2 regions of the Enterococcus malodoratus genome follow, and region 2 is predicted to be linked to the other one. Evidence: predicted binding sites of a transcription regulator. Region 2 holds the regulator's gene; the other holds the start of a gene.
What was found. The regulator HrcA, encoded in region 2, represses chaperone genes, less so after heat shock. The targets are predictions, from matches to a motif close to TTAGCACTCNNNNNNNNNGAGTGCTAA.
Positions count from the first base shown of each region.

Region 1: a site for HrcA is predicted at 2,514-2,540, ahead of groES (co-chaperone GroES). Genes of this name have one in related genera too.

Region 1 is NZ_JAQDPG010000003.1:79,651-87,534, forward strand. Features, by position in the region: gene PGP85_RS06260 (NADH-dependent flavin oxidoreductase) at 1-166, opposite strand, end outside; gene groL (chaperonin GroEL) at 540-2,168, opposite strand; gene groES (co-chaperone GroES) at 2,192-2,476, opposite strand; gene PGP85_RS06275 (CPBP family intramembrane glutamic endopeptidase) at 2,674-3,315, shown strand; partial or broken gene PGP85_RS06280 (NAD(P)-dependent oxidoreductase) at 3,386-4,006, shown strand; gene PGP85_RS06285 (MBL fold metallo-hydrolase) at 4,047-4,856, opposite strand; gene PGP85_RS06290 (two-component system regulatory protein YycI) at 4,905-5,756, opposite strand; gene PGP85_RS06295 (YycH family regulatory protein) at 5,757-7,070, opposite strand; gene walK (cell wall metabolism sensor histidine kinase WalK) at 7,067-7,884, opposite strand, start outside.
Region 2 is NZ_JAQDPG010000002.1:47,732-55,615, forward strand. Features, by position in the region: gene PGP85_RS03570 (hypothetical protein) at 1-588, shown strand, start outside; gene cobU (bifunctional adenosylcobinamide kinase/adenosylcobinamide-phosphate guanylyltransferase) at 595-1,182, shown strand; gene cobS (adenosylcobinamide-GDP ribazoletransferase) at 1,179-1,940, shown strand; gene PGP85_RS03585 (histidine phosphatase family protein) at 1,937-2,509, shown strand; gene hemW (radical SAM family heme chaperone HemW) at 2,688-3,836, shown strand; gene hrcA (heat-inducible transcriptional repressor HrcA) at 3,958-4,998, shown strand; gene grpE (nucleotide exchange factor GrpE) at 5,032-5,568, shown strand; gene dnaK (molecular chaperone DnaK) at 5,617-7,446, shown strand; gene dnaJ (molecular chaperone DnaJ) at 7,596-7,884, shown strand, end outside.

The sequences.
Region 1 (7,884 bases), on a different contig from region 2:
TAACCGCTGCCGCATCGCCAGAACGAAACGCATAGTAATCAATAATTTGCTGTGTGATCTCCCCATCATAAAAGGCTGATTGGGTCGTCATCGGCGACATAAACAAACGATTCTTAAAGCTTGCTCCCGATGCTAATGGAATCTCATCAAATAAATTTCTTAACATGTGGTTCTCCTTTCAAAATGAACGCTCTATTCATCAATTCCGCTTGATATGTAACAAATTTCACATGAGTGTCTCTGCGTGTGACAAATTCTATACGTTGTTATCATTCATCCTCACTAGGAATGTTCCATTTGTATCTAATCATTTCTTTGATAATTTCTGAACAAGGATCTCTAGTTCCTTCTTACGCTCATTGTAAGAAATTTAATCGATAAATTCCAATAGTTTATTTTCATAAAATCAATAAATTTTATACATATATCAGTCAACTTAGATATTATATGATAAGCAGGTGCTTCTATATAAATTCAAACTAACTGCACACAAAAAAGCCATCGGAAAAATTTCCGATGGCTCATTGTTTATAACTGGTTTACATCATGCCGCCCATCATTGATGGGTCCATTGCTGGTGCAGCGGCTGCTCCACCTTCAACAGGTTTGTCAGCAACGACTGCTTCAGTTGTTAATAATAAAGCAGATACAGAAGCTGCGTTTTGTAGCGCTGAGCGCGTAACTTTGGTTGGGTCAACGATACCAGCGTCAATCATATTGACATATTCGCCAGAAGCCGCGTTGAATCCAGTACCATGGTCCGCATTTTTCAATTTGTCGATAACGACTGATCCTTCGAAACCAGCATTTTCAGCGATTTGACGAACGGGTTCTTCTAAAGCACGTACGACAATCTTGATACCAGTAGCTACATCACCTTCAGCATCTAAATCAGAAACCTTCTTGATAACGTTGACTAATGCTGTACCACCACCAGATACGATTCCTTCTTCAACCGCAGCACGAGTTGAGTTCAAAGCATCTTCAATGCGTAGTTTTAATTCTTTCAATTCTGTTTCAGTTGCCGCACCAACTTTAACCACCGCAACCCCGCCAGCAAGTTTTGCTAAACGTTCTTGTAATTTTTCACGGTCAAAATCAGAAGTCGTTTCACCAATTTGGCGTTTGATCATTTCTACGCGGTCAGCTAAAGCAGCTTTGTCGCCAGCGCCCTCAACGATCGTTGTATTGTCTTTATCAACAACTACTTTTCCAGCAGTCCCTAAGTTTTCAATCGTTGCTTCTTTCAAGTCTAAACCTAGGTCTTCTGTAATTACAGTCGCACCAGTCAAGACTGCGATATCTTCAAGCATTGCTTTACGACGATCGCCGAAGCCAGGAGCTTTGACTGCTACAACGTTGAATGTTCCGCGAATCTTGTTCAAGACTAATGTTGGTAATGCTTCGCCATCCACATCATCAGCGATGATCAATAATGAACGAGATTGTTGTAAAACTTGTTCTAACAAAGGCAAGATATCTTGAATATTCGAGATTTTCTTGTCAGTGATCAGGATGTAAGGATTTTCTAAAGCTGCTTCCATTTTATCGTTGTCAGTTACCATGTATTGAGATAAGTAACCACGATCAAATTGCATTCCTTCAACGACATCTAATTCTGTGTCGATCCCTTTTGACTCTTCGATAGTGATAACGCCGTCGTTACCAACTTTTTCCATTGCTTCGGCGATTAATTTGCCGACTTCTTCACTACCTGAAGAAACAGCAGCAACTTGTGCGATCGCGTCTTTTGAATCAACAACTTTAGAAATGCTGTGTAATTCTTCAACCGCAGCTTTTGTTGCTAATTCGATCCCACGGCGAATTCCCATTGGGTTAGCACCAGCAGTTACGTTTTTCAAACCTTCACGAACAATTGCTTGGGTAAGAACAGTCGCTGTTGTAGTACCGTCACCAGCGATATCATTTGTTTTAGAAGCTACTTCAGAAACAAGTTTCGCACCCATATTTTCAAAATGATCTTCTAGCTCAATATCTTTTGCGATGGTTACACCGTCATTTGTAATTAATGGAGAGCCATAAGATTTTTCTAAGACGACATTACGTCCTTTTGGTCCTAATGTTACTTTTACGGTATCAGCTAATTTGTCCACACCACGAAGCATTGCTGCACGTGCGTCTTCAGAAAATTTAATATCTTTTGCCATGATTCTTTCACCTCATTATTTTTTTATTCTACGATTGCCATAATATCTTTAGCAGCAATAATCAAGTATTCACTGCCTTCATATTTCACTTCTGTACCTGCGTATTTTTCAAACATTACCATATCACCAACAGCTACTGGCATTGGACTTTTTTGACCGTTTTCCAGTACATTGCCTTCGCCAACTGCTACGATTTTAGCAGTTTGTGGTTTTTCTTTTGCTGCAGAAGCTAAGACTAAACCTCCAACTGTTTTTTCTTCTTCTTGAGTGACTTCAAGAATGACACGATCACCTAATGGTTTTAACACGATAAATCCCTCCAACTAGTAATGATTTTTCAAATCGTTAGCACTCGATAACCAAGAGTGCTAACTCACATGTATTATCATACCATTTTTGTTTCTTTTTGCAAGTCCTTCGTTTGCTTTTTTGATTTTTCTTCCACTTAGTTTTTAAGAGAATTATGGTATACTTGGGAACAATAAAAGTTTAGGAAGGAAAAATAATGAACGAAAAAAAATATAGCTTTATTACCATCTTTACTTACGGATTAGTTCTGTTTTCTCCACTATTATTTTTACGTGTTTTTCAGGCAAGTTCATCGCAGATTATTCAGTTAACCACACTGTCTTATTTTATTGGAGCTGTCTTGATGATCTTTTATCGCATCAAATCACAGTCGTTTGAGTTAGAAGGCCGCAAAAAAAGCCTGCTTATCTCTATTTTGATCGGAATCGTAGGCATTCCTGCTTCCTTATTACTGCAAATGCTCATTTTACAGATCGAGCAGCGCTTGCTAGGTCAATCTGTTGCTTCACAAAATACGCAAAATATCGTTCAACTGATCATGAACAATATGATTTTTATTTTAGCGACAACAATTGCTGGGCCAATTATGGAAGAATTCGTTTTTCGGCGTGCGATTTTTGGTTCACTGGAAAAACGATTTGGCTTCATTCTGCCTGCGTTGCTAAGTTCTGTTCTCTTCGCTTTCGCTCACAACGATGGGCATTATCTTTTGTATGCTGGACTAGGTTTCCTATTCTGCGGCATGTATCGCTATAGCGGACGTATTTGGACATCAATGATTACGCATGTCGGAATGAATCTGCTGGTTATTCTGACTCAGCTAGCCCTTCAATCTTAAAACGAATCTTTTGCCTTTTTAAAGAAACCTCCTTAGACTGAAAGTACTATCAGTTTAAGGAGGTTTTTAAATGAAAGTAGCAATTATCGGCGCTACTGGAAACGCCGGATCACTAATCCTAAAAGAAGCTTTAGACCGTGATTTAGCGGTCACAGCGATTGTCCGCCATTCAGAAAAATTAACGACAAAAGTTCCTATTTTAGTGAAGGATTTATTTGAACTGACAAAAAAGGATATCGAATTCTTTGATGTGGTAGTTGACGCCTTTCGCCCACCAGCAGGCCAAGAAGAACTGCATCAAACTTCTCTAAAGCATCTCATCAGTCTTTTACGTGGAACCGACACCCGCTTGATCGTTGTTGGAGGAGCATCCTCATTATTTATTGATGAAGCTCATCGCATGATTGATGTCTCTGATCCCAATGCCATTTATTATCCAACTGCCTATAACATGTATCAAGCATTTTTAGATTTAAAAGCAGCATAGCAGTTGAACTGGACCTATTTAAGTCCTGCCGCAAACTTTGTACCTGACGGCAAACGTACTGGACATTATCATGTCAGTGATGACCATCTGCAAAAAAATGCGGAAGGTAAAAGCGAGATCAGCATGGCAGATTACGCCATCGCGCTAGTCGATGAAATCATCGAACCAAGACATTTGAACCAACATTTTAGTGTGTATAGTTAACAAAAAATGGCAAGCCTGCAATAAGCAAGCTTGCCATTTTTTAGATTGCAAATAATTCCGTTGCACTATCAGGGTCGGTATCGAAGATTTGAAATTGATAATTTACCCCTAGATCATAACGTGTCAAAGTTTCTTCCATCGTCATATGTGCTAACTCTTTCATATTATTCTCTTTACTCAAGTGTCCTAAGTAAATTCGTTTTGTCCGATCTCCAAGAATATCAGTCATCACTAATGCTCCGTCATCATTGGATAGATGCCCGCGATCACCTAAAATCCGCTGCTTCAAACTCCAAGGATAAGCGCCCATCCGCAACATCTCTAAATCGTGATTACTCTCGACTAAGTAAGCATCTGCATCACGAATCGTTCCTCTGACATGTTCACTGGCATACCCCGTATCCGTCAGCATCACAAACGAATGACCATCTTTATAGAAACGGTAAAACTGTGGTGCGGCCGCATCATGAGAAACACCAAAACTCTCGATGTCTAAATCACCAAAAGTTAGTACTTTTCCCATTTCAAAAATATGTTTCTGCTCTACATCCACTTTTCCAATCAAGGGAGCCATCGCTTCCCACGTTTTTTCATTGGCATAGACAGGTAATTTGTATTTTCGTGCCAAAACCCCAACACCATGTATATGGTCGCGATGTTCGTGGGTGACTAAGATTGCATCTAAATCCTCAGGTTTTCGATCGACCTCTGCTAATAGTGAAGTGATTTTTTTCCCACTCAACCCAGCATCAATCAAAATTCTTTTTTGCGGACTCTCTAAATACAAAGAATTCCCTGTACTTCCGCTAGCTAAAATGCTGATATTGAATGCGTTATTCATTTCTAACATGAGCAATTGGTCCCCTCTTTTAAAACTGTCCTCAGTATACAACCCTTTTTATGGATTTTCCACCTTTGGAACTAAATTATTCGTAATCACTTGATTGTTCAATGCATTGACCTTTTCAATCTGGGTCGTCTTGTCAGAGGTCTTTATTTTCACAAACCAGACCGGGACATACACATTCTTTTCCCGCACCTCAAGCGTTCGGAAGTAACCTAGATAAATGTTTGTAATCGTTGATTTGCTGGGAATATTGTTATTGATGTATAACGTATTTAAAATTTCTTTCTCAGAATAAAGCGTCATTTTTTCCCGTAACGGCTCGATCTCTTTCAAACGAGTTTGAGTATATTTCGAAACTCGTTCCTGATCATCATCACTTTTGACGATGTCCAACGTCACTCGAGAAGTCTCATCAATAAAAGGAATCCCTTCGTAAGATTGCGCACCGATAATTTTACCCAGCTCGTCATCCTTCTTTGAAATATCCGGCATGTAAGTGTACTCTTCGCCGTCCATGATAAATTCCTTATTTTTCATCAGTCGATTAAAACTGCTGGTAGATTTTTTCAAATCAAACTCTGTGTCTGCATTGGGATAGCTGTTCGTCAAAACTTTATCTGAAATACTCCAATTGCCTTTAATCGTTGGATTCGCTCCTTCATTCAATAATGAATCAAAGGTATCCTGTTCAGCACTTAGATAATAGCCTTCTTGTTGTTTATCAGAAACTTGTCCCTTAACTTCTATATCATCGTTTTCCAACCGGTGAATGATATCTTCCCGTTGATTTGAATTTGTAACAAGGCTTTGCTCATGCTGGTTATTCCAGTAAATACTGAAAAGAAAAATGTTCAACCCGATAAAGACGAGAAAAAAGATCCATTCGATTTTTCTAAAATCCAATTAGCTCGCCTCCGTTTCTAGGTTTCCCTGCATCAGCTGATTAGCTGAATACCAAGTGTTGTCATACTTAACAAACCATTCTGGAGTCAAGGCAACTAATTTATTTACACCATCGATATCTTGCCATGTATAACCGATGATAAAGCTCTGAATTTTATCAAGATCAATCCCTACTGCGGCCAAATTGTTTTCAATTTCTAAAGTGCTCGGCAATTCCACCTCTTCGTCAGAAGGAATTGGTACTTGGACCGTATCCATACTTGTTTCGATCTTAACCTGCGGCAGCGACGCATTGGGTGCATGCTCGATCTTCACACTCATTTTGCCCTTCGATGATTGACTAAAAATAGGATAGCCTTCAACAAATATTCGATAATTGACCTGTCCATCATGGTGATCAAAATAGCGCAGATTTCCCACCGCTGTACCTAAACGACTAACATAATTAAAACTTTGGCTATAGACGCTTTCCTTCGCTAAGTCCTCAGGCAGTTCGCCATCAAATGTAACCAAACGTTTTTGCTCGTCCATCATAAGTTCCTCATGCCCGCTGACAAAAGAACGCGATCCCTGTTCTTCCTCTTCACCTTTTGCTTGATCAGGATTTTGGAAAAATGAATTGCGGAACAGCGAATAGGATTGTGTCGTCAAGATATAGCTGTATTTTTTTAAACGAACACGATCCTTTGTGCGCAGCAAGCGCGGAACTAATGGATTCTCATCAGACATCGGCAAATAGCGGCTTTGATTTTTTTGATAAATCGTTTCGAGGCCGGTAAAATCTGCGGAGATCGTCGCTTCGTATACCGTATCTTTGCTGTAACTTAAAAAACGAATTTTCTTTTTAGAAAAATCAATTTGAATTTTTGAAAAAGTAATCTTATCTGACTCCTTCAGTGAATTTAAATTGATCGGCATATCAAAAACCTTGATGTACTCGGTTAAAGAAAAGCCCCCTTCGTAATTAAGCTCAATTCCGTTGTCTAAACTATAATAGTTTTTGATCTCTTCTTCGCCTTGAGCAACTTCTTGCAGCTGACCATACGTACTTTCCGTCAAACGAGCTTGGGTTGTAGCTAATAAATTCTCACTGCTGGTTTGAAACTTGCCTTCTGCTAAATCCCAAATACCGCGAATCGGCAAAAAAGCATCTGTTGCTTTCGCATAACTTTGGTCATTCTTCACCGTCTGTTTACTGGTATTGACCTCTGCTGTTTTTGAGGTAGGACTAAGCCAAATGGCATAAGTGAGGACGAGACTGAGCAAGATCAGAGCAAAAAGCGCTACGCGAATGATTTTTTCTGATAATTTCATTCCCAAATATCCTCCTCATAAGGTTCATATGGTAAAGAAATATAGAAGGTCGACCCTTTTCCTTCGACACTTTCGACCCAGATTTGACCTTTATGGGCCTTCATGACTTCTTTAGAGATTGCCAGACCAAGTCCAGTTCCGCCTTGTTGACGCGCCCGCGCCTTATCTACCCGATAAAAACGCTCAAAGACTTTCTCCAAATCTTTCTTCGGAATTCCTAAGCCCTCATCAGAAACACTTAAGACGACATTGTTATGAGTTTCCATCAAATGGACTTCGATTTTGCCGCCATCTGGTGAATACTTAATGGCATTGTTCATGATATTATCAAGCACCTGCATGATCTTATCCGTATCAATCTCAACCCACAGATCACGTTCCGTAAATTCGCGGACAATCCGATAATTTTTCTCTTGGCTATTCACCATCATATCGAAACGATCCAAAATGTAATCGACGAGTTCATTGAAATTGACCAATTCAAGATCCATTTGCTGTGCACCCGAATCCATGCGGGAAAGATTCAGCAGATCATTGATCATGCGAATCATCCGGTCTGTCTCACCTAATGTCACATGAATAAATTCTGGTGCAACCGCCTTATCTTGCCAAGCACCTTCTTCTAGCGCTTCTAAATAACTGCGAACACTGGTTAACGGTGTCCGTAATTCATGAGAAACATTTGAAACGAATTGTCGGCGTTCTTCTGCCGTCTTTTCCTGCTCGGTAACATCATGTAAAACAACTACTAGTCCGCTGATAAAGCCCGATTCACGGCGAATCATGGCAAAGTCTGACCGTAAAGTTCTGCGAT
Region 2 (7,884 bases):
TGTTTGCGTGTCCCATTAATGGAATTACTTTGTTATGGAGCAGAACCGATTGCTGTTGTTGACCTAATCGGCAATGAACATGATCCAACTGGAAAAAACATGTTGAAAGGGATAAGAGAAGAATTAATCAAAGCCGAACTGTCTCATCTTTCTCTCAATGGTAGTACAGAAGAGAATATGCCCACCAAGACGAGCAGTATCGGAATCACGGTTATTGCTGAGGTCAAAGCAAAAGAATGCTTCAAAATGCAAGCAGTGTGCAGCTTGCTGAAGTTGGGAACGCCATATGTTGGCGAAAAAGTTATAAAAAACCAACAAAAAATTTTTTCCTATCCACTAGTGAGATCTTTAAGAAAAGAGCCAGGAGTTTTAGACATGCTGCCTGTTGGCTCGAAAGGAATTCGTTATGAGGCACAATTAATGACGGAAGGGTCGGACTTTTACGCAGATTTTTTTTCAGAGGAGGAACTTGATTGTTCGGGAGGACCGGCAACGGTTATTTTGGTGGCAGTGAGTTCAGAAGAAGAATCAAAAATTTTGACTCAGTATTCAGAATTAAAAAAAATTGGTGAGTTCAAAAAGAGGTGATAGATTTTGGGAGAAATAATTTTAATAACTGGTGGTGCACGCAGTGGTAAATCATCTTTTGCGGAAAGTTTACTTAATACTGAAGAAAAAATTAGTTATATCGCAACAAATTGTAGTGCTCAAGACGATGAAATGAAAAAACGTGTGTCACTTCATCAAGAAAGACGTTCTAAAAATTGGCAAACGAAGGAAATATTCTTAGGTGTAGCTGATTTGATTGAACAATCACAACTATCAATACATTTACTGGATTGTGCTACAATGCTGACCACAAATTATTTTTTTCATTTGATGAAAAAAAAGTTTGGTGAAGATTTTAAAGTGATCGACGAGAAAATTGCAGGACTTTCTGAGAATGAAAAACAAGTAATTGAAGCAGAAATATTGAACGAATGGCAATCAATCCTCACTGCGGTAAAAAATAATTCTCGTCAGCTAGTTATTGTAACCAATGAGGTTGGTTTGGGGATTGTTCCTGAAAATGATTTCTCTCGCTGGTTTAGGGATGTTTTAGGACGTGTCAACCAAATGATAGGAAAGGAAGCGGATGCTGCATTTCTAGTGGTAGCAGGTATCCCAATGAAGATAAAATGATCGATAGTATAATTCTTTATTTTCAATTTTTTACTCGAATACCGATACCTGTAGAAATTGACGAACCAGAAAAAAAGATGCGTTCTGGCGTTCGCTTTTTTTCGTTGTTTGGATTAATGATTGGGTTTATCGAGGCCGTTGTATATTGGCCGCTACAGCATTTGTTTGGGCCTAGTATTGCATGGATCTTTATTTTGCTGTTTGATGTGATGTTAACAGGCGGGTTTCATCTGGATGCGCTATCCGATATGGCGGATGGGCTTTTTTCGTCACGCAAAAAGGAACGAATGTTAGAGATCATGAAAGATAGCAGAGTAGGCAGTAATGGGGTATTAGCGATTGTCTTCTATTATGTATTTTTAATTTTCAGTTTTTCTGCATTGCTTTCACATATTAATAATACGTCTCAAGCAATTATTGTTTTGCTATTGAATCTTGTTGGAAAAAACGGAATCAGTTTATTGTTTTATCAAATGCAATATGCTGGCAGCAACACTAAAGGGTTAGGAACAGCCTTTCTAAATGTGAAGAGTCAAGATATAGGTTTTTGTCAGCTTGTTTCTTTCTTTGTTCTGCTACTTTTTTTGAGAGATGTCGGAATCGTTTGCTTTATTGTTAACGTAGTGATCGTCTTTCTTTATCGAAAATTAGTCATTAGCAAAGTAGAGGGATTTAATGGAGATACTTTAGGTGCGTGTTCTCCTATTTCCCAAGTCGTGTTTCTATTAACTCTAGTTATTATGCGAGGTTCTCTATGAAAATATATTTGATTCGACACGGGGAAACTGAATTTAATCGGCGCCATTTATTTTATGGCACAACTGATGTGTCATTAAATGAGACAGGGATCCAACAAGCTTATTTACTGAGAGAAAAATTTAAAAAATTAGCACTTCAGGCACCTGTCTATACTAGCGAGCTAAAAAGAGCGATTGAAACTGCTGAATATATTTTTCCAACTCAAACAAGCATTTCATTAGAAGAATTAAATGAAAAGAACTTTGGTTTGTGGGAAGGATTGAGTGCAGATCAAATTAATGAAAAATTTCCGGAAGAATGGGAACGGTGGTTAGAATCCCCTTTTGAGATCACGCCAACGAATGCTGAAAAATATACAGATTTTCAAAATCGTATTTGGAGTTGTTTTAAAAAATTACTCAGAAAAAATCAGGATTTTGTAATTGTAGGACACCTAGGTGTGCTGCGAGTCATTCTGAAAAGCTGTTTTCCTGAGTTTGACTTTTGGAACATAATTGTAGAACAAGGAAACTATACGATGATGGAGGCTGAAAAAGACGTTTTTAAAATTATCGCATGGAATAAGTAAGTGGGGCCATTTAGTGTGAAGGCTCTTTTTTTGGTTAGTGAAAGTGAATAGTCCGAAGTTAATAAGAGTGATGAACCACTCTTATTTTTTTGTTTAGTCAGTTAGCCTAGTTCTGTGATTGTTGAAAACTGTGTTAGAATACCTTTTGTTACTACTAGGTAGAAGAAAGAGGAGTAAAATGAAACAATCAACTTCAGCTTATGTTCATATTCCTTTCTGTGAACACATTTGCTATTACTGTGATTTTAATAAGGTTTTCCTTGAAGGACAACCTGTGGATGAATACATAGAAGCGCTTTTGAAGGAAGCGCGTTTGTCTTTAATTAAGAATCCTGTCAAAAACATGGAGACTCTTTATGTCGGGGGCGGAACTCCGACATCGTTAAATGCGTCACAGCTGGATCGTTTGTTGAGCGGACTGCGAGAAATACTTCCATATAATGAGGGAGAATTTACAGTCGAAGCTAATCCTGGAGATCTTTCAGGTGAAAAATTAGATGTCATGAAAAACTATGGTGTTAACCGTCTATCGATGGGGGTTCAAACCTTCGATGATCGTTTGTTGAAGAAAATCGGGCGTAAGCACACAGCAAAAGATGTGTATGATACGGTTCGTCTACTGGAAGAAAAAGATTTTAGTAATGTAACTATTGACTTGATTTATGCATTACCTGGTCAAAGTTTAGAAAGTTTTCGTGATACAGTTGAACGTGCACTGGCCTTAGATTTACCTCATTATGCATTGTATTCGCTGATTTTGGAAAATCAAACAATGTTCATGAACTGGGTTCGTCGCGGAAAAATGCAACTGCCAGAGCAAGAATTGGAAGCACAAATGTACGCTGAAACGATAGAAGCAATGGAAAAAGCAGGGCGGATGCAATATGAGATCAGTAATTTTGCCAAACCTGGATTTGAAAGTCAGCACAATCTTGTTTACTGGAACAATCAGAATTATTTTGGACTCGGAGCAGGAGCCAGTGGCTATCTCGAAAATCGACGTTACAAAAATCGCGGGCCAATTCAACATTATATGAGGGCATTAACCGACAATCAGTTACCGATACTTGAAGAAGAACGTTTATCTCAAAAAGAGCAGATCGAAGAGGAAATGTTTCTTGGCTTAAGAAAAATTTCAGGTGTTGATAAAACTGTTTTCGAATCTCGTTTCGATCAAAAGTTAACCGATGTTTATGGTGATGTGATTGAGAAATTAAAGCAACAGAAGTTGATAGCTGAAACGGATTCGAGGGTTCGTTTGACTAAGACAGGTTTGTTTCGAGGAAATGATGTTTTTGAAAAATTTTTACTTGATAAGGAAAATTAGCACTCTCTAACGGAGAGTGCTAATTTTTTGCATTTATCCCTTGACATCTATAGGAGATGTGGTATATTAATAATCGAGTTAGCACTTAAAAAGAAAGAGTGCTAACTAAAGGATGAGAAGAATGTTAACAGAACGACAAAAACTGATTCTCAGCTTGATCATCCAAGACTTTACTAACACGGGGCAACCGGTTGGGTCAAAAAGTTTAATGGAAGAAGGCGTAAAAGCAAGTTCCGCAACTATCCGTAATGATATGAAAGCTTTAGAAGAATTAGGCTTATTAGAGAAGACTCATTCTTCATCTGGTCGAATTCCTTCGGCTTTAGGCTATCGCTATTACGTGGATTATCTACTAACGCCATCAAAGGTGAGTAATCAAGAAGTAGCACAGATTCGCAGATCGTTGAAAAATGATATTCATGAAATTGATGATATCATCCAGCAGTCGGCAAAAATGCTTTCACAAGTTACTAGCTATACGGCGTTTTCGCTTGGTCCTGAAATGAAAGATCGGACGCTGACAGGATTTCGAATTGTTCCATTGAATGATCGGCAGATTTTGGCCATTATTGTCACTGATAAGGGAAATGTTGAGAGCCAAGTTTTTCGCATACCCGAAAATGTTGACAGTCAAGACTTGGAGAAAATGGTTCGAATCATCAATGATCGCTTAGTAGGGCAGCCCTTGGTGAGTGTTTATCAAAAATTAAGAACCGAGATTCCGATGATCTTACATCGCTATTTTCAGACGACCGAAGGAATCAGTCATTTGTTTGATGTTATTTTGAATGATGCCTTTGAGGATAAAGTGTTTGTAAGCGGACGGATGAACATTTTGAATTTCAACCCGGATCAAGACTTTAATCATGTGAAGTCAATGTACTCATTGATGCAAAATTCCGATGAGCTGACGCAATTATTGCTGCCAGCTGATAATAATATCCACGTTCGAATTGGAACAGAGATGGGTAATGACCTATTTGATCACTTGAGTATGATTCAGGCAAATTACGAAATTCGTGGGCATGGTCGAGGAACAATCGCATTGTTGGGTCCGACCTCAATGCCATATTCGAAAATCTTTGGGTTATTGGAAGTCTTTCGATATGAGTTAACCAGTGCATTGGATGATTATTATCGTTCATTGGACTTATATCACTAGAAACGATTCCTAAAAAGAAAGGAAGTACGCGTAGTGGCAGAAGAAAAGAAAAACGAAGTCGAAGAAGAATTAGAAGAAACGACGGACAATGCAACAGAAGAAATTGATATTCCGGAAGTTTCTGAAGTTGAGGAACTGACAAGCAAGTTCAATGAAATGGAAGACAAGTTTTTGCGAGCTCGCGCTGAGATTGCAAATATGTCCAACCGTAATAAAAATGAACGTGAACAGTTGGTTCGCTATCGTTCGCAAGATCTTGGTAAGAAATTATTACCAGCGATCGATAACTTAGAGAGAGCCTTAGCAACTGAAGTTAATGATGATCAAGGAACCAGCCTGAAAAAAGGTGTAGAGATGGTACTTGAAAGTCTGACTGTTGCTTTAAAAGAAGAAGGTATTACAGAGATCAAAGCCGAAGGTGAAGCCTTTGACCCAAATCTGCATCAAGCAGTGCAAACTGTAGCCGCAGAGGACGATGTAAAACCTGAAACGGTCGTTAATGTGTTGCAAAAAGGTTATCAACTACATGATCGTGTACTACGCCCAGCAATGGTGATCGTGGCTCAATAATAAGTAAACTATTAAACTAACTATACATGGAAAAGGAGATTTTCAACTATGAGTAAAATTATTGGTATTGACTTAGGTACAACAAATTCAGCAGTCGCTGTTTTAGAAGGCGGAGAAGCTAAAATCATCACGAATCCAGAAGGAAATCGTACAACGCCATCTGTTGTTTCATTTAAAAATGGCGAGATTCAAGTTGGTGAAGTAGCAAAACGTCAAGCGGTAACTAACCCTAATACAATTTCATCAATCAAACGTCACATGGGTGAAGCTGGATTTAAAGTTGAAGCAGATGGAAAAACGTATACACCACAAGAAATTTCTGCAATGGTATTACAATACATCAAAGGTTTTGCAGAAGACTACTTAGGTGAAAAAGTTGAAAAAGCTGTTATTACAGTTCCTGCTTATTTCAATGATTCACAACGTCAAGCAACTAAAGATGCTGGTAAAATTGCTGGACTAGAAGTAGAACGTATCGTTAACGAACCAACTGCTGCAGCATTAGCTTACGGTTTAGATAAAACAGACAAAGACGAAAAAATCTTAGTATTTGACCTTGGTGGTGGTACTTTTGACGTATCTATCCTTGAATTAGGTGATGGAGTATTCGACGTATTATCTACTGCGGGTGATAACAGTCTAGGTGGAGATGACTTTGATAACAAAATCATCGATTACTTAGTTGCCGATTTCAAACAAGCAAACGGTATTGACTTGTCTAAAGATAAAATGGCTATGCAACGTTTGAAAGATGCTGCTGAAAAAGCGAAAAAAGACTTATCTGGTGTTAGTTCAACTCAAATCAGCTTACCATTTATTACTGCTGGTGATGCTGGTCCATTGCATTTAGAAACAACATTATCTCGTGCGAAATTCGACGAAATCACTTCTGACTTAGTAGAGCGTACAAAAGCACCTGTTCGCCAAGCGCTAAAAGACGCTGGCTTGTCTCAATCAGAAGTTGACGAAGTAATCCTAGTTGGTGGTTCTACACGTATTCCAGCAGTTGTTGAAGCTGTACGTAAAGAAACTGGGAAAGAACCAAACAAATCAGTTAACCCGGATGAAGTAGTAGCTATGGGTGCTGCAATCCAAGGTGGCGTTATCACTGGTGATGTGAAGGATGTCGTATTATTAGACGTTACTCCATTATCATTGGGTATCGAAACAATGGGTGGCGTGTTCACCAAATTAATCGATCGCAACACTACGATCCCAACAAGTAAATCACAAGTATTCTCAACTGCTGCTGACAATCAACCTGCTGTAGACATCCATGTCTTGCAAGGTGAACGTCCAATGGCTGCTGATAACAAAACATTAGGCCGTTTCCAATTAACAGATATTCCAGCTGCACCGCGTGGAATTCCTCAAATCGAAGTATCATTCGATATTGATAAAAATGGTATCGTAAATGTTTCTGCGAAAGATTTGGGAACACAAAAAGAACAAAAAATTACGATCAAATCTTCATCAGGTTTATCAGACGACGAAATCGAACGTATGGTAAAAGATGCTGAAGCAAATGCGGATGCAGATAAAGCTCGTAAAGAAGAAGTTGATCTTCGTAACGACGTTGATGCTTTGCTATTCTCTGTTGACAAAACATTGAAAGAGTTAGAAGGCAAGGTAGATGCTGACGAAGTTAAAAAAGCTGAAGATGCTCGCGATGAATTGAAGGCTGCTGTTGAAGCAAACGACGTTGAACAAATGAAAGAAAAACGTGATGCACTGAACGAAATCGTTCAAAACTTAACAGTTAAACTTTACGAACAAGCAGCACAACAACAATCAGAGGCTGATCCAAATGCGGCTCAAGGCGGCGCGGATGATGTCGTAGATGCTGATTTTGAAGAAGTTAACGATGACGATAAATAATTGATTCGTTGGTAAAGGCCAAAGTCATCACTTTGGCCTTTTTTCTTTCAAGATTGGTCAAACCTTTAGAAAAATACTAAGAAAAGTATCGTATCGATTTTGATTGTGATACAATACTAACGATTCTATGAAATTATGGAGGGAAGCCAATGGCTACAAAACGGGATTATTACGAAGTCCTTGGGGTGCAAAAAGGTGCTTCGGATGATGAAATAAAAAAGGCATACCGCAAGCTTTCCAAACAATACCATCCAGATATTAATAAAGAAGCTGACGCTGAGGAAAAATTCAAAGAAATTTCTGAGGCTTATGAAATCTTAAGTGATCCGCAAAAACGTGCTGCTTATGACCAATATGGTCATGCAGGAACTGATCCGAACTTTGGTGCTGGCGGAGCAGGCGGCTTCGGAGGTGCTGGTGGATTTGGCGGCGGAGCAG